Regions from separate parts of the Pantoea sp. X-Soil-TKNS-1211 genome, predicted to be linked through region 2. Evidence: riboswitches for the same ligand, from Rfam matches in the RefSeq annotation. Region 2 holds a riboswitch; each other region holds the start of a gene.
What was found. Region 2 has a riboswitch for thiamine pyrophosphate ahead of thiC (phosphomethylpyrimidine synthase ThiC). Riboswitches for the same ligand answer to the same signal wherever they lie in the genome.
Positions count from the first base shown of each region.

Region 1: it holds a riboswitch for thiamine pyrophosphate, as region 2 does, so the genes downstream of both, thiM (hydroxyethylthiazole kinase) here and thiC (phosphomethylpyrimidine synthase ThiC) in region 2, are expected to answer to the same signal.
Region 3: it holds a riboswitch for thiamine pyrophosphate, as region 2 does, so the genes downstream of both, AC6I8W_RS22745 (FAD-dependent oxidoreductase) here and thiC (phosphomethylpyrimidine synthase ThiC) in region 2, are expected to answer to the same signal.

Region 1 covers NZ_AP035953.1:2,946,846-2,952,762, reverse strand. Annotated here, with positions in the region: gene AC6I8W_RS13990 (beta-N-acetylhexosaminidase) at 1-641, opposite strand, end outside; gene chiP (chitoporin ChiP) at 693-2,090, opposite strand; gene AC6I8W_RS13980 (DUF3606 domain-containing protein) at 2,581-2,769, shown strand; TPP riboswitch at 2,903-2,994, shown strand; gene thiM (hydroxyethylthiazole kinase) at 3,028-3,813, shown strand; gene thiD (bifunctional hydroxymethylpyrimidine kinase/phosphomethylpyrimidine kinase) at 3,810-4,610, shown strand; gene fbaB (class I fructose-bisphosphate aldolase) at 4,758-5,810, shown strand; gene AC6I8W_RS13960 (GntR family transcriptional regulator) at 5,906-5,917, opposite strand, start outside.
Region 2 covers NZ_AP035953.1:272,505-278,421, forward strand. Annotated here, with positions in the region: gene AC6I8W_RS01205 (aminotransferase-like domain-containing protein) at 1-148, shown strand, start outside; gene thiE (thiamine phosphate synthase) at 174-809, opposite strand; gene thiC (phosphomethylpyrimidine synthase ThiC) at 806-2,731, opposite strand; TPP riboswitch at 2,809-2,909, opposite strand; gene rsd (sigma D regulator) at 2,999-3,505, opposite strand; gene nudC (NAD(+) diphosphatase) at 3,569-4,342, shown strand; gene hemE (uroporphyrinogen decarboxylase) at 4,382-5,449, shown strand; gene nfi (deoxyribonuclease V) at 5,452-5,917, shown strand, end outside.
Region 3 covers NZ_AP035954.1:506,209-512,125, forward strand. Annotated here, with positions in the region: gene AC6I8W_RS22735 (thiazole synthase) at 1-550, opposite strand, end outside; gene thiS (sulfur carrier protein ThiS) at 553-750, opposite strand; gene AC6I8W_RS22745 (FAD-dependent oxidoreductase) at 734-1,678, opposite strand; TPP riboswitch at 1,806-1,925, opposite strand; gene AC6I8W_RS22750 (pirin family protein) at 2,395-3,120, opposite strand; gene AC6I8W_RS22755 (LysR family transcriptional regulator) at 3,244-4,119, shown strand; gene AC6I8W_RS22760 (ROK family protein) at 4,231-5,148, opposite strand; gene AC6I8W_RS22765 (ABC transporter permease) at 5,145-5,917, opposite strand, start outside.

The DNA of each region.
Region 1 (5,917 bases), 1.7 Mb from region 2:
ATTTGCCCACGCAGCGAAGCCGCAGCCAGCAGGTTAATATCGGCATTTTTCTCAAAGCGACTGACTGGCTGCATCAGCACGTTTTTGTCTTCTGCGGTACGTTTCCATTGGTCGCCAAACGGCAGCACAAAATCAGTTAAATTTTCTGTGTTGGTGCTGGTGATAATCTTGGGTGATGCGCCTTCTGCGGTGACGTACCAGCGTGGCATCACATCGGTGATAAACAGCTGCCAGTATTCATTAACGATAGGAATCTCCACCGTTGCCCCGGCGGCAAAGCCGGTGAATTTGTCGGTGGGTTCCAGACGGGTTAAATCACCGACGATGTGCGTCATCTTAAACTGGTCGTTATCAACGCGCAGGGTCTCGTGCACGTTGCTCATATAAATTGCCCAGTTTTTGCTGGTAATCGCCGGGCCATGGTTAGTTAGCTTGATCGTTGCCCGGTTACACGATGCCCAGTCAGCGCCAAGCTGGGCGCAATCCACGCCGTGGCTGGCGGCCTGGTTATCCGTGACCTGGTACTGCACGCCAAACTGGCTGATTTGATCCACGACCTGTTGCTGGTTTTGTGGCACGGCACTACAGGCGGTGATGCCCATCATGCTGAGTGCCAGCAGGCTTAACTGAAACTTTTTCATGCGGTTATCCTTATGCATGGATGGCAAATGCGGGTGGCAGCCCACTCAGGGTCAGAAAATGGTAAAGGGTGCGATGACCATAAATTTGATGTCTTTCTCATCCTGAAAGATGTTGCCGTAGCCACCGCTGTAGCTGGGCAGGTTGCTGTGGTTGTCATATTGGGTGTAATGCAATTTAAACTGCGTACCTTTGGCGCGTGTTTCCTGCAAGGTGTACACCAGGTCAAGGCTCCAGGCGGATTCTGTCAGCCGCTGCTGCTGGTTGTATATGGGATTAGTGGAAGGCCTGGCATCCCAGCCATAAGCATAGGAGCCACCCGCTTGCCAGCCTGGCAATTGCCAGTTGCCGAGGTCTACCATCACACCGGCAAACACCGCTTTTTCGCCGTTGGCATTCCAGTCCGAACGTGAATCCCACCATACGTCCATACGGCCATTGGAGCTGGCGTAAGAGGGGGTCATACGTTGTAAAAAGAAGCCCTGATTACCTTCGGCTTTCACCCAAGTACCTTCCAGGCGGAAATCAAATGCACCAAGGGTATAGCCGAGCGTCATCGCCTGTAGCCAGGCTAAACCGTCATAGACGTTATTGACGTTGCCGGTGCCTCCACCTTCGCGATCCTGCGCACCATAAAATTGATAACTGGTGCGTAGCGGTGAACCCGCCAACGGCAGTTGATACGACGCTTTTGCGAAGTATTGGTCCATGTAATCAGCGGCCTGGCCGTACGCCCCCTCCAACACCAGGCTGTTTTTAAAATCGTACTTCGCGCCGAAAGATTGCAGCCACGGAATACTCGTGGTGCCGTCCGCTTTACGGAAGTTGTACATATGCTGATACCAGGGGGCTTTGTAATGATCGGTCCACATCCATGAGAAGGAGAGTGCTCCTGCATCATTAAAATCATAAGTAGTTCCGGCTTCCACTCCCCGATACGTTCCCGGCAGGAAGCTCCAGTGTGGTGCCAGTAGCGTCTGACCGGTGGGTTGCAGATAACCGGCACGCAGCCAGTAATCCTGCCATTGGGTTTTTAGCGCGGCTTTGTACAGGCTGACACCGCTTTTGTCGCCGGTCCATTTTTCATCCCAGCGGTTGCTGGCGTCACTGAAACCAATTTCGTTGGGTGCGGCCGGGCCGCCGTTAGTCAGCTCCAACGCACCAAAAGCAGCGAGGTCAAGACCGATAAAGTTTGCCAGGTAGCCAGACGAAAAATCGAGGCTGGCATTGCCTGTCGCATGATGCAGATTGGCATCATATTGGCCGTACTGACCGTGTTGTGGGTCCATCTCTTTACGATCACGCTGGCGTTGCCAGTAATAGAGGCCACCGGTGAGGGATGAATCATCAATGAAGCCTGCTGCCAGAGCTGGGGCGACAGGGACAAACGATGTGGCGAGCAACGTAGCCGCAATAGCTGAAGATAAAGACGTGCGCACAGTCCGATGCATAATGAATCCTCCGTGATAATTCCAGTTATGATGATGCGTATTTGTAACTGTTACTTCATGTAACCAGTGGTGAGATGCTATTTTTTGCGGCGCGAATTATCAATCTTGTTGAGTACGATTTATGATGCAGAACGCAAAATAAGAATTTTATTGTTTTATATCATATATTTATGTTTGTTGTTTTTTTGGTGATTATTTGTTGCTCAGTCATTAATCCTGCTGATTTACAAAAAAGGTAAGACAACGTTCAGCCATGAAGTGTGGTTGAAAAGTTTTACTCTGTTGTTCTTTGGTATAGTCACTATACCTTGATCTCATCAACCAATTTGGCTAGGATTTTTTCCGGTAGCCAGCATTGTGCTGGCTCCTGGACTTAAGCGGGAGGCGGTACGCTGTCATCGAACTACTAACGTCCTTCGGTAAAGCTAACCAGTTACTCTCCTTAAGAAGCGATAGTCATGTTTTCAGAATTAACCTCAGGAGCTGCAAAATGGCTGATGATTTAAAGAGAAAACAACCGGAAGACAAACGCTTTATTAGTCTCAGTGAAACCTGGGAAGTTGAGTATTGGACGCATACCCTGGAGGTCAGCGCGACACAATTACGCACTGCCGTTGCCAACGTAGGTAATGGCACTGAGAAAGTTAAGCAGTATCTGAATCAGTATCTGCGTAAATAAATTGCCTGTACCCGGTATCTGACTAACCCCGTTCTGCGGGGTTTTTTATTGCTGTAGGTCCGACGGTTTACAGTGCTGAGCAACTCCCTTATGATCCGGTGAGCGACCTGCACGATGGGTACGTTAACGATTTATCAATGACTAGGGGTGCCGTTCACGGCTGAGAAATACCCTTCGAACCTGATCTGGATTAATGCCAGCGTAGGGAAGTCAGATGCCTGACCGCATTCGCCTTCTTGATCGCCGGTTGGGAGCCTTATGAAACAACCTGACCTTCTTTCCCCCGCGCAGCTCGCGCAATCGCTTCAATTACTTCATCAGCATGCACCGTTAGTGCACTGCATGACCAATGACGTGGTGCAGACCTTTACCGCCAATGTGTTGTTGGCGCTGCGGGCCTCACCTGCCATGGTGATCGACGCTGACGAGGCCGCGCAGTTCAGCAGTTTTGCCGATGCGCTGCTGATTAACGTTGGCACCCTGACACGCGAGCGCAGCATCGCCATGCTGGCTGCGGTTGAGGTGGCAAATCGTGCCGCTACCCCCTGGACGCTCGACCCGGTCGCAGTCGGTGCATTAACCCTGCGCACCGAATTTTGCCAGCAACTATTAAATCAGCAACCGGCGGCGATTCGTGGCAATGCGTCGGAGATCCTTGCCCTCGCGAATCAGGCGGCAGGCGGGCGTGGTGTGGACAGTGTGCATCAGGCCGATGCCGCGATCAGTGCCGCACAACAACTGGCACGTGAATACCACAGCATTGTGGCGGTCACCGGAGAAGTGGATTACGTCACCGATGGCCAGCAAACTTTTGCCATCCCCGGTGGTAGTCCGCTGATGACACGCGTGGTGGGGACAGGCTGCGCGTTGTCGGCAGTGGTAGCGGCGTTTGCCAGCCTGCCGGGAGAACGTCTGCAACATGTGGCGGCCGCCTGTCGTGTCATGTCGCTGGCTGGCGAAAGGGCGGCGCGTCAGGCGCCGGGGCCAGGCAGCTTTGTGGCCGCTTTTCTTGATGCGTTGTGGACGCTGGAGGTGGCACCATGAAACGCATCAACGCGTTGACCATTGCCGGAACCGATCCGAGCGGTGGCGCAGGGATTCAGGCTGATCTCAAAGCTTTCTCCGCGCTGGGCGCCTACGGCACCAGCGTGATCACTGCGCTGGTGGCCCAGAATACCTGTGGCGTGCAGTCGGTCTATCGTATCGAACCTGATTTTGTCGGGGCGCAGCTGGATTCGGTACTCGACGATGTGCGTATCGACAGCGCGAAAATCGGCATGCTGGCGGAAACGGCGGTGGTGGAAATTGTTGCTGACAAGCTGAAGCGTGCCAGCCTGCCGTTCGTGGTTTTGGATACCGTGATGATTGCGAAAAGTGGTGATGCTTTGTTGTCACCCGACGCTATCGCCAGTCTGCGCGAGCTGTTGTTGCCACAGGTTTCGCTGATCACGCCAAACTTGCCGGAAGCGGCGGCACTGCTTGGCCGCAGCGTGGCGCAGGATGAGAAGACGATGCTGATGCAGGGTGATGCGTTGCTCGATCTCGGCTGTGAAGCGGTACTGATGAAGGGGGGACATCTGAGTGATGCGGAAAGTCCCGACTGGCTTATCACTCGCAACGGACGCCAGCGTTTTACCGCACCGCGCGTCAACACTCGCCACACGCACGGCACCGGTTGTTCACTGTCGGCCGCGCTGGCGGCATTGCGTCCGCGCCATGATGACTGGGCGGCGACATTGTCCGAGGCCAAAGCGTGGTTGCAACAGGCGCTATTGCATGCGGATTCTCTGGAGGTAGGGAAAGGTATTGGGCCGGTGCACCATTTTCATCGGTGGTGGTAGGGCGTAACGCCGAATTGCCATTTTTTGCCTGCGCATCTGTCTGAAAAATGGAGTCAGCAATTTGCCAGCCTGGCGGATCCCGGTCCAGGCTGTTGGGGGCGAATCGGCAGGTGCCGGTTCCAATCCAGCCATTTATCAGGAGTCAGTATGACGGACATCGTTCAGTTATTGGGCAAAGAAGCGGATAGCCTTCTTCAACATCGCTGTATGACCATTCCAGCGGAAAGCCTTTATTTACCGGGCGCGGATTATGTTGATCGCGTTATGACCGATAACAATCGTTCTCCTGTGGTATTACGTAATATGCAAACGCTGTACAACACCGGCCGCCTGGCGGGCACCGGTTATCTGTCGATTCTGCCAGTGGATCAGGGTGTCGAGCATTCCGCTGGGGCCTCGTTTGCTGCCAATCCCCACTACTTCGACCCGAAAAATATTGTTGAGCTGGCAATTGAAGCGGGCTGCAACTGCGTTGCCTCGACCTATGGCGTACTGGCCTCGGTTGCGCGGCGTTATGCGCACAGAATCCCATTTATGGTGAAGCTGAACCACAATGAGACGCTGAGCTATCCGACGCAATACGACCAGACGCTGTACGCCAGCGTCGAGCAGGCGTTCAATATGGGTGCCATTGCGGTCGGGGCTACCATCTACTTTGGCTCTGAGCAATCGCGTCGGCAGATTGAAGAAATCTCCGCCGCGTTTGAACGTGCGCATGAACTGGGCATGGTGACGGTGCTGTGGGCCTACCTGCGCAATAACGGCTTTAAGAAAGATGGCGTGGATTACCATGCCAGTGCCGATTTAACCGGCCAGGCCAACCATCTGGCCGCCACCATTGGCGCAGATATCGTGAAGCAGAAAATGGCGGAGAATAATGGCGGTTACACCGCAGTGAACTTCGGCCACACCGATGAGCGTGTCTACAGCAAGTTGACCACGGAAAACCCCATCGACCTGGTGCGCTACCAACTGGCAAACTGCTATATGGGCCGTGCCGGGTTAATTAACTCTGGCGGTGCGGCGGCAGGAGCGACCGATGTGGCCGAGTCGGTGCGCACGGCGGTGATTAACAAACGCGCGGGTGGCATGGGGCTGATTCTGGGACGTAAGGCATTCAAGAAATCGCTGAAAGAGGGCGTGGAGTTGATTAATGCGGTGCAGGATGTGTATCTGTCCAAGGATGTGACGATTGCATAATTAAATCCGTAGCGGCGCGATTTATCGCGCAATCCCGTGTGCGATGCCGCAAAAAACAGCGCGATAAATCGCGCCGCTACGGTACATCACGTGGCTTAAGGTGATTC
Region 2 (5,917 bases):
GCGTCTCAACTATGCGCTGCCGATCACCGATGCCACCGAACAAGCGATAGCGCTGGTGGGTGCTGCGGTCGAACGCGCAATGATGGCCTGTAGCGGCGCGATTAATCGCGCGGATTTTCCTGGCATCGAGCAAGAAATGGCGCGATAAATCGCGCCGCTACGCCAACAGGGTTTTACGCCGTGACTGTCGGTTCCGCCAGCGCCAGCAACTCATGCGTAGCCGCCAGCCAGTCTGGTGCCTGGGTGATGGCGCTCACCACCGCGATGCTACCTACGCCGGTAGCCAGCACTTCAGGCGCACGCGCCAGTGAAATACCGCCAATGGCTACCGTCGAAATACCCTGCAAACGCTCCAGATGACGTTTCAACTCAGCAATGCCTTGTGGCTCAGACGGCATCTCTTTAGTTTGTGTCGCGAAAATATGCCCCAAGGCGATATACGAGGGGAGCAGCGTCAGCGCCCGATCCAGTTCGGCATCATCATGGGTGGATAAGCCGAGGCGTAAACCTGCCTGGCGAATCGCCTCCAGATCGGCTACATCAAGATCTTCTTGTCCAAGATGGACACCATAAGCGTTATAGCGAATCGCTAAGCGCCAGTAATCATTGATAAACAGGCGAGCACGATACTTTTTGCCGAGTGCGATAGCATCACGCACCGCCTCTTCGACTTCATGGTCTTCGCAATCTTTAATTCGTAGCTGAATGGTGCGTACACCCGCTTCCAGCAAACGGGCAATCCACTCAACGCTATCGACAACCGGATACAGCCCTAAACGCGGGGCGGTACTGGGGAAGGGGGCGGTCATACATTTTCCTCTTTCAGGGCATCGACGGCATGATACAGCTCACCGCCACGGCTGCGGAAGGCATCGGACATCTGCGCCATGCCAATTTCAATCGGCTGGGCTTCAGCCTGTTGGCGGGCGGCAAACTCACGCACTTCCTGGGTGATTTTCATGGAGCAGAATTTCGGGCCACACATGGAGCAGAAATGCGCCACTTTGCCCGACTCCTGCGGTAGCGTTTCGTCGTGATAAGCGCGGGCGGTGTGCGGATCCAGTGCGAGGTTGAACTGATCTTCCCAGCGGAACTCGAATCGCGCTTTCGACATGGCGTTATCACGGATCTGAGCGCCGGGATGGCCTTTCGCCAGATCGGCAGCATGTGCCGCAATTTTATAGGTGATCAGCCCCTGCTTCACATCTTCCTTATTGGGCAGACCCAGATGCTCTTTGGGGGTGACGTAGCACAGCATCGCGCAGCCGAACCAGCCAATCATCGCAGCACCAATGCCGGAAGTGAAATGATCGTAGCCGGGGGCGATATCGGTGGTCAGCGGGCCAAGGGTATAGAAGGGGGCTTCGTGGCAATGTTCCAGCTGCTCGGTCATATTGCGGCGAATCATCTGCATCGGCACATGGCCCGGACCTTCGATCATCACCTGCACATCATATTCCCAGGCCAGTTTTGTCAGTTCACCTAGCGTGTGCAACTCAGCAAATTGCGCTGTATCGTTGGCATCCTGAATCGAACCCGGACGCAGCCCATCCCCCAGCGACAGCGCAACATCATAGGCAGCGCAGATCTCACAAATCTCACGAAAGTGCAGGTACAGGAAGCTTTCCTGATGATGCGACAGGCACCACTTCGCCATGATCGAACCGCCACGCGAAACGATGCCGGTCAGACGCTTCGCCGTCATCGGCACATAACGCAGCAGCACACCGGCGTGGATGGTGAAGTAGTCCACGCCTTGCTCGGCCTGCTCCAGCAAGGTGTCACGGAAGATCTCCCAATTCAAATCTTCCGCAATGCCGTTCACTTTCTCCAGCGCCTGATAAATCGGTACGGTGCCAATCGGCACCGGGCTGTTACGCAAAATCCACTCACGTGTTTCGTGAATATAACGGCCCGTCGAGAGGTCCATCACCGTGTCGGCTCCCCAGCGTGTTGACCACACCAGCTTTTCCACTTCCTCTTCAATCGAGGAGCTGACCGCCGAGTTGCCGATGTTGGCATTCACTTTAACCAGAAAGTTGCGGCCAATGATCATCGGCTCAGATTCAGGGTGGTTGATGTTGGACGGGATGATGGCACGCCCTGCGGCGACTTCCTGGCGCACAAATTCAGCGGTGATATCCTCCGGCAGGTGCGCGCCAAAACTGTGGCCTGGATGCTGTTGCAGCAATACCTCGCCACGGATACGCTCGCGTCCCATATTTTCACGCAACGCAATAAACTCCATTTCGGGGGTAATGATGCCCTGACGTGCATAGTGAAGTTGGGTGACGCAGCGACCGGATTTGGCGCGTCGCGGCTGGGGCAAATGTTCAAACCGCAGGTGATCCAGCCCCTCATCCGCCAGGCGCTGCTGAGTATAGTCGGAGCTGAGTTGGTCGATGGTTTCACTGTCCCCGCGTTCAGCGATCCACTCCGCACGCAGTTTGGCCAGTCCTTGATGGACATCAATCGTTGCTTGCGGATCGCCGTAAGCGCCCGCCGTGTCGTACACCGGCACCGGCTCGTTGGTTTCGTATTGCGGATTGTCTTTGCTGCCGCCGATCAGGGTCGGACTAAGCTGAATCTCCCGCATCGGTACGCGAATATCAGCACGGCTGCCGGTGATCCAGATGCGTGTTGAGTTTGGGAAAGCGGTGCCTTGTAGGGAATCAATAAATTCTTGCGCCTGGGCGCGTTGTTCACGACGAGACGTTTTTGCGACAGACATAGCAAGTTTCCTGTAAATGATGGAAGTTGCTTGTCCGGAGTCCGGAAGGAGTAACAGAAACGGCGCACGCACCGACTGTGATATTTACTCTTGTTCCCTTCGCAGGTACTAACCTGATCAGGTTCCGCGGATCCCGAATTAACGGTCTCAGCCCAAGTGGGCACTCCGACAAGAAAATAGTTACGGTGTTAAACCGTAAAACAGATAAAGCCCTCGTAGCATAGAAGGGCTTTTTACGAATAACAAGTCTTTTACAAATGCAGGATTCTACGCAGGACGGGCAATGATGCTTTCATTTGCCACCGGCGTGCGTGCCAGCTGATTATCCCACGCCAGATGCACCAGCTTGTCTTCCAGCGTGAAACGTGACTCCAGCACTTCCCCCACTTCAGACAAGGCTTGCTGAAAGGTGGCGCAGTTATCATCGGTGATGGCCTGTTGCAGATGACCGTCATACAGCTGCATCATTCGTTCGGTATTCGCCTCCAGTAGCGGATAAATCTGTGCGGCGGCAATTAGGGGGCTGTCACCCTGCATCTCATTGATAATCCGCTCATAAATACTGAAATGACCAACGGAAAGATAATCCACCAGGTTGTGGCAAAACGCATCCAACGCCTGCTCATCAAGGGCGCTTAAGGCGTCTTTTTTTGGCTTCATGCCAATCAACTGATAATAGTTAACCAGCAGCTGACGACGCGCGTGTAGCCATGAATCGACCAATTCGTTACCGCGGCCTACACGCTCGGTCAGGTCGTCTAACTGAGTAAGCATACGAGGCTCCATGTGGGTTATAGTGGTTCATTCCGCGAATAGACGCTAAGGATGACGATTTAAATGCAACGTGAGATCTCAAGCGTAGACGCTGGCTGGTGGATTGTCAGCTATGAACAAAAACTTTGGCTGCCGCAGGGTGAGTTGCCGCACGGTGTTGCAGAACAGTATGGCCTGACAGGCAGCAGCGGCATGGTGATTGGCGAATGGCAGGGTGAAAATGTCTGGCTGATCCGTGAGGCACGTCCTGACAATATGGGTTCAGTTCGGCAGTTGATCGACGAAGATGTCGGCCTGTTTCAGCTCGCCGGACGTGGCGTGCAACTGGCGGAGTTCTATCGTTCACATCGCTGGTGCGGTTATTGCGGCCACGAAATGCACCTGAGCAAACGTGAGTTCGCTTGCCTGTGCGGCCACTGCCGTGAACGGTACTATCCGCAAATCGCGCCCTGCATCATTGTGGCGATCCGACGCGGTGATGAGATCCTGCTGGCGAACCACGCGAAGCATCGCAACAACGTCTACACCGTGCTGGCCGGTTTTGTTGAGGTGGGGGAAACCCTCGAACAAGCGGTGGCGCGCGAAGTGATGGAAGAGAGCAACGTGCGGGTGAAAAACGTACGCTATGTCACCTCACAACCCTGGCCGTTTCCTCATTCGCTGATGATGGCTTATATGGCGGAATACGAGGGAGGCGAGCTACAGCATGACGGCAAAGAGCTGCTGGATGCCGGCTGGTTCCGCTACGATGCGTTACCCTTATTACCGCCCCCAGGCACCGTGGCGCGACGCCTGATTGAAGATACCGTTGCCCAGTGTCGCGCCAGCGCGATGTGAAAATGCTACACTGGCTTCCTGCCAGTGAGAGAGCCAATTATGAGTGAACTGAAGAACGATCGTTATCTACGCGCCCTGTTACGTCAACCGGTGGATGTCACCCCGGTGTGGATGATGCGACAAGCCGGGCGTTATCTGCCGGAATATAAAGCCACGCGCGCTCAGGCCGGTGACTTTATGTCGCTGTGTAAAAATGCTGAGCTGGCGTGCGAAGTCACGCTGCAACCGCTGCGCCGCTATGCGCTGGATGCGGCTATCCTCTTCAGCGATATCCTCACCATCCCGGATGCCATGGGGCTGGGCCTGTACTTTGAAACTGGGGAAGGTCCACGTTTCTCTAATCCCATTACCTGCCGCGCCGATGTCGACAAACTGCCGGTGCCTGATCCTGAGCAAGAGCTGGGTTATGTGATGAATGCGGTGCGTACCATCCGTCATAACCTGAAAGGTGAAGTGCCGTTGATCGGTTTCTCCGGTAGCCCGTGGACGCTGGCAACTTATATGGTTGAAGGCGGCAGTAGCAAAGCCTTCACCAAAATCAAAAAGATGATGTACGCCGAGCCGCAGACGCTGCATGCGTTGCTGGATAAACTGGCCGATAGCGTGATCCTCTATCTGAATGCGCAGATCAAAGCCGGTGCACAATCGATCATGGTGTTTGACACCTGGGGCGGTGTGCTGACCGGGCGTGATTATCGTGAGTTCTCGCTTTACTACATGCACAAAATTGTCGATAGCGTACTGCACGAGAGCGAAGGCCGTCGCGTGCCGATCACCCTGTTCACCAAAGGGGGCGGCCAGTGGCTGGAAGCGATAGCGGAGACCGGCTGTGATGCGCTGGGTCTGGACTGGAGCACCGATATTGCGGATGCACGTCGTCGCGTCGGCCATAAAGTTGCGTTGCAGGGCAATATGGACCCGTCAATGCTCTATGCCCCTCCGGCCCGTATCGAACAGGAAGTGGCAGGTATCCTCGAAGGTTTTGGCAAGGGTGAAGGCCACGTCTTCAATCTGGGGCACGGCATCCATCAAGACGTGCCGCCAGAGCATGCCGGAGCCTTTGTTGAGGCAGTGCATCGTCTGTCACGTCCTTACCATCAGGACTAACGATGGATTTAGCGGCGCTACGCACGGAACAGCAACAGCGCGCAGCTGACGTAGTGCGGCAGGACGATTTTGAGGTGCTGCCGCCCCGTTGGATTGCCGGTGCCGACGTGGGGTTTGAACAGGGCGGTGAGGTGACGCGTGCCGCTCTGGTGATTCTTGAGTATCCCTCACTACAGCTGGTGGAACATCAGATTGCCCGTATCAGCACCACCATGCCCTATATCCCCGGTTTTTTATCGTTCCGTGAAGTGCCTGCGTTACTGGCTGCGTGGCAGCAACTCCAGCATCAGCCGGATCTGTTATTTGTCGATGGGCACGGCATCTCGCATCCACGTCGGCTCGGTGTGGCGGCGCATTTTGGCCTGCTGGTTGATGTACCGACCATCGGTGTGGCAAAGCGGCGCTTATGCGGCCAATTTGATACGCTGGATGAGGCTCCGGGCAGCTGTCAGCCCTTGCTGGATAAAG
Region 3 (5,917 bases), on a different replicon from region 2:
GCGCACCGATACCGGCATCGATAATCAGCGGAATATCGCTGAACCAGGCACGCATCGCCCGTAGTCCATCAATGTTACGTAGCCCCTGGCCGGAGCCAATCGGCGCACCCCACGGCATCAGGACTTCGCAGCCCGCTTCCAGCAATTTTTCACCGACAATCAGATCTTCGGTGGTATACGGAAACACCTGAAATCCGTCGGCACACAGGATGCGGGCTGCCTCCACCAACGCGAAGGGATCGGGTTGCAGCGTGTCGGCATGGCCGATCACCTCCAGCTTGATCCACGGGGTGTTAAATAATTCACGCGCCATATAGGCCGTGGTTACTGCTTCCTGCACCGTGTGACATCCGGCGGTGTTGGGCAGCACGCGCAGATCCAACTGCGCCAGCAATTCACGAAAGGCAGCACCGGCTGTGCCTTCACGCCGCAGACTGACGGTAATGATTTCGCTACCCGCCGCCGCAATCGCCTGCTGTAAAATCGCAGGCGAGGGATAACCTGCGGTGCCGAGCAGAAAACGTGACTGGGGTTCAAAGCCATAAAACATGATTAGCCTCCCTGCATCGGTGATAGCACTTCCAATTGACAGCCTTCTGTCAGTTGCTGGCTGTCGTACTGGGATTTGGGAACAAAATTGCCATTGAAGGCAGTTGCCACGCAGGCGGCATCAATGTGCTGTTCGCGCAGCAGTTCGCTCAGGGTGCGAGCAGCAGTCAGCACCGGGCGGCCGTTAAGCTGAATATTCATGAAGTTGTTCCGAGGTTAAGCGCTGCATCAGTTGCTCCGCCATTAGCGGGGCCAGGAGGAAGCCGTGGCGGTACATACCGTTGAGGTAAAACGAGCCGTTTTGATAGTGGATTTCCGGCAGATTGGCCGGGTAGGCCGGACGCAAACCGCTGGCGCTTTCGATAATGCGCGCTTCGGCCAGCGCCGGATGGATGGCCCAGGCAGCGCTGAGCAGCTCCATCATGGCGCGGGCGCTGATCGGGCTGGCGTCATGGCTCTCGACCATGGTTGCACCGAGCATAAAATGACCCGCGCGACGCGGCACCAGATAGCAAGGAAAGCGCGGATGCAGCAGACGAATCGGGCGCGAGAAGCGCACCTCATCGCTATGCAAAATCAGCATTTCACCGCGCACCGCCCGCAGGCGTGGCAACGCCGCTGCCGCATGGATCCCACGACAGTCGATCACTTGCCCCGACGGTTTCCCGTGGTGAAAAGCCCCCCCGCGCTGCTGCAATTTCTCACGCATTTCGTTCAGCGCCAAACGGGGATCGAGATGCGCTTCGCGGGCAAAAAACAGGCCACGGGCAAAGCGTCCGGCGAGAGCCGGTTCCACTTCTGCCGGATCAATCCATTGATGTTGTTCGGTCATGCGCGCAAAGCGGTTCAGTTCCTGGCTATCACGCGGCGGAGCCACCACCAACGTGCCCTGATGTTCAACGCTGCTGACACGCTGCTGCCACCAGGTGGCGGAATGTTGACCAAGATCGATGACAGCACGCGGTGCGCTTTCTGCTTCGCACCAGGGCGCGAGCATGCCACCGGCAAACCACGAGGCGGGCTGCCGCGATTCATCGCTAATCACTTCAAGTTGTTCACCGCGTTCAGCGAGTAAGGTCGCTACGCACAGGCCCGCCACGCCGCTGCCTAATATCGACCAGCGACTCATAGCGGGTGTTCCGGAATACAACGGGGAGCATTCATATCGGCCTCTCAGTTTTCGCACTGAGACCCGGATACAGGAGGAGGGAAATGACACGCGCGACGGAAAAGCGTCCCGTTGTCAGACAGCCAAAATGGCAGGCTGTCAGTCTTCCTACGCCAGTATCAACTGGGTCAGGTTCAAAGGGTCGCTAAGCCGCGCAGTGCGCTTTTAGCCTCTCAGTCTCTTGGGCGAGACTCCCCCGACGCGTCTATTTGTATTGCAGCAGCCAGGCTTCGTCAAGTGTAAGACTGGCAACAAAGGCTAACCTTTAAAAATTCCCTGTTTCAGGATCACCCATTTTTCTCCACGATTTGCGCGTATCCTCCTCTCTTCATCCTGAAATCCGGCAGATAAAATATGTGTGCTGATTCAATCATTTCAGCCATTCTGGTGTGCGTGTTCGGCGTGATTATTTTATGGGTGGTGTTCTGCCCCTGAAGCATCAGGCAAACCAGGAATAGCGATGCCAGATGAGCAGCGGGATTTTGATATCATGCAACGACTGGCCTCTGCCGCGTTGTTGTTGTAAACATCGCACCTTACGGGTGGAGATTGCTGAAGGTCAAAACCCGCGCGATAAATCGCGCTGCTACGGATTGTGCGGGGAATGGAATGGGTTTAGCGGCACGATTTATCGCGCAATTGAAGAAGAAAGGAGGCCAACAGGCCTCCCATATTGTTTAACGCTGCGGATGATTCACTTCCAGCGGGCGCAGATCAAACAACAACACTTCCGCATCTTTGCCGTTGGCGAATTGCAGCGCGGTTTCGTTGCGTACGCGTGCGCCGTCCCCGGCGTTAAACACCACGCCGTTCACTTCAATGCTGCCACTCGCCACATGAATATAGGCATAGCGGTCGGCATCCAGCGCAAAGGTCTGCTGCTCGGCACCATCAAACAGTCCAGCATAGATGCGGATATCCTGACGGACACTGAGCGAACCGGCATCACCTGCCGGCGACACAATCAGACGCAACTGACCACGTTTGTCACCTTCTGCTACCGAAATCTGCTGGTAGCCAGGCTGGGTGCCACGTTCTGCCGGTACGATCCAGATTTGCAGGAAATGCACGCTTTCCGCTTTCGAGTGGTTAAACTCGCTATGCGTCACGCCACTACCGGCGCTCATCAGCTGCACGTCACCGGGGACAATTACCGAACCGGTGCCCATAGAGTCTTTATGCTCCAGCGCCCCTTCCAGCACATAAGAGATGATCTCCATGTTGCTGTGCGGGTGTGCACCAAAACCACGACCCGGTGCCACCTGGTCATCGTTAATCACCAGTAAATCCGAGAAACCAGTCTGTTTCGGGTCCCAATAGTTGGCAAACGAGAAAGTATGGCGTGAATGCAACCAGCCGTGGTCACCGAGGCCGCGCTGGGCTGACAATCTTTGTTCAATCATGGTCTGCTCCTCAAATTTGTTAGCGGAAGACGATTTCGCTTCCTGATGAGACTCAGTATACGTAAACTGAAACGCTCAACAATGCGTTACACTGACAATGACTGTCACCAATAAGTGGACAATATGCAGATAGATGACCTGCGCATTTATGTCGCCGTGATTAAAGCCGGCAACTTCACCGCTGCCGCCGAGCAGTTGATGCTGTCCAAGCAATACGTCAGCCGCCGCATCGCCGCGCTGGAGGAGTCACTGGGCGCGCGCTTACTTAATCGCAACACGCGCAAACTGTCGGTAACGGATAACGGCCAGCTGTTTGCCCGTCATGCGCAGCGCATTCTGGATGATGTACAGGAAGCGGAGTTGGCGGTATCGGGACGCCGTCAGGTACTCCAGGGAAGTTTTCGTCTTAGCGTACCGATGTCCTTTGGTATCAGCCATCTTTCACCCTATATCGCTGAATTCCTCAGCCTGCATCCCGCGTTGCAATTCCAGGTGGAACTGGCGGATCGCTATGTCGATATGATTGGCGAAGGTTTTGATATGGCAATTCGCATCGGCACCCTGCCCGACTCAACGTTGATTGCCAAAAAATTGGGTGAGTTTCGCCGGGTGATCTGCGCCAGCCCGCGCTATCTGCAAGGGGCCGACGCGCCACGCAAACCTGAAGATCTGCTCGATCACGCCTGCCTGCGCTATGGCCGAGAAAGTCAGACTGGCTGGGAACTGTTTCGGGGGGAACAACGTGAAGTGATTAACGTGCAGGGACCAATGGTCAGCAACAACGGGGAGATGCTGCGTGATGCCGCGATGGCCGGGTTGGGGCTGATTCTGTTACCCGAATTTATCGTCGCCCCGGCCCTTGCCAGTGGGGATTTAGTGACGGTGCTGGATGACTGGCATCCTTCCTCATTGAGCCTGAATGCGTTGTATCCACAGCATCGCCAGCGCAGCGAAGTCAACCGGATGTTTATGGCGTTTTTGCAGCAGAAGCTGGCTTAATCGTAGCTATATTCCGTAGCGGCGCGATTTATCGCGCGCCTTTGACATTATGATAGCGAACCGAATGCACGATAAATCGCGCCGCTACGAGTCAATACAAACTCACCTGTTTTATTTTGCCAACAGCGCCGCACCGCGCATGCCACCATCATGAGAAAAATGCCCCGGCACCACCAGCGGCTGGGCGCTGCGGCGTAACACGTAGCCTTGCACCACACTATCTAACGCCGCAATCAACGGCGTCACAGACGCCAGCCCGCCACCGACCACTACCACGGATGCACCGGTCATATTGATGCAGTAAGCGAGCGGCTGCCCCACCAGTTGCAGCCAGGCAGTGAGGGTTTTCTCCGCCAGCGTCTCCTGCTGTTGCCAGCGCGCGATAATATCGATACTGGTGGTCATTTCGCCATGCAAAACGCGATGCAGATTCTCCATCCCACGCGCGCCGCCCCAGCTATCCAGACAGCCTTTTTGCCCACAGGGGCAGGACAAACGCGGCAGACGATGCCACTCACCTGCAATCTCGACCTCAGTCAGGGTGATCGGGCCATGTCCCCACTCACCGGTTAAGCCATTTTGTCCGATGATGATGCGGCCATCAGCCACCAGACCGCCGCCCACACCCGAACCGAGGATGGCACCAAACACCACCTTGTGGCCTTTGCCCGCCCCCGTCAGGGCTTCTGCCAGGGTGAAACAATCGGCGTCGTTATGCACAATCACCGGGCGTTGCAATTCGACACCCAACTCTTGCGCCAGTTTGCGCTGATGAAAAGCCGGAATATTGCTGGCAAAGATTTCACCGCTATCCGGTGCCACAATTCCGGCGGTGGAGATTGCCACCGGACTGCTGGCGCTAAAATGCTGCTGATGCTGGTCGATCATGCTGCGAATCAGTCGAATAAACTCAGGCCAGGAGGTACTCGGCATTTTTTCCTGACAGAGCAGGGTCAGATCGCCGTCAGCACGCACCATCCCCAGTTTGATAAACGAACCACCTAAATCGAAACAAATCACCGTATTCATAAACGCTTATCCATTACATCGCGTAAACCGTCACCCAACACGTTAAAGCCGAGTACAGTAATCAAAATCGCCAACCCAGGGAAAAGTGACACGTAGATATTCAGACCGAGAAAATTGCGACCATCGCTCATCATGGTGCCCCACTCCGGCATTGGAGGTTGTACCCCCAATCCCAGGAAAGACAAGCTGGCCGCAGACAACACCACCGCACCGGCCGTCAGGGTTGACTGCACAATCAGCGGGCCAATCGCGTTACGCAAAATATAATGGGTAATAATGCGTGGGTAGCGCACCCCCAGCATATGGGCCGCCTCGATGTACTCCATATTTTTCAGCCCCAGCGTCAGGTTGCGGCTGAGGCGTGCATACACCGGGATGGAGAACAGGGAAATGGCGATCAGCATATTGGTTAACCCCTCACCCAATACGCTGACAATCAGGATCGCCAGCACGATGCCCGGAAAGGCAAAAATGATGTCCATCACCCACATAATCAACGCATCAAGTTTGCGGCCCGCCAGGCCAGAGATAATGCCAAGCGGAATACCGACCACCATCGAAATTGCTACGCTCAGGCATACCTCAAACAACGAGATTCGCGCACCGTAAATCACGCGCGAGAAAATATCCCGTCCGTAATCGTCAGTACCAAACCAGTGCGCGGCTGAAGGAGCCTGAAGTGTGTTGAGCAGGTCCTGCTCAATCGGGTCCCAGTGCGTGATCAGCGGTGCCAACAACGCTGCCAGTACCACCAGTAATACCAGTCCAC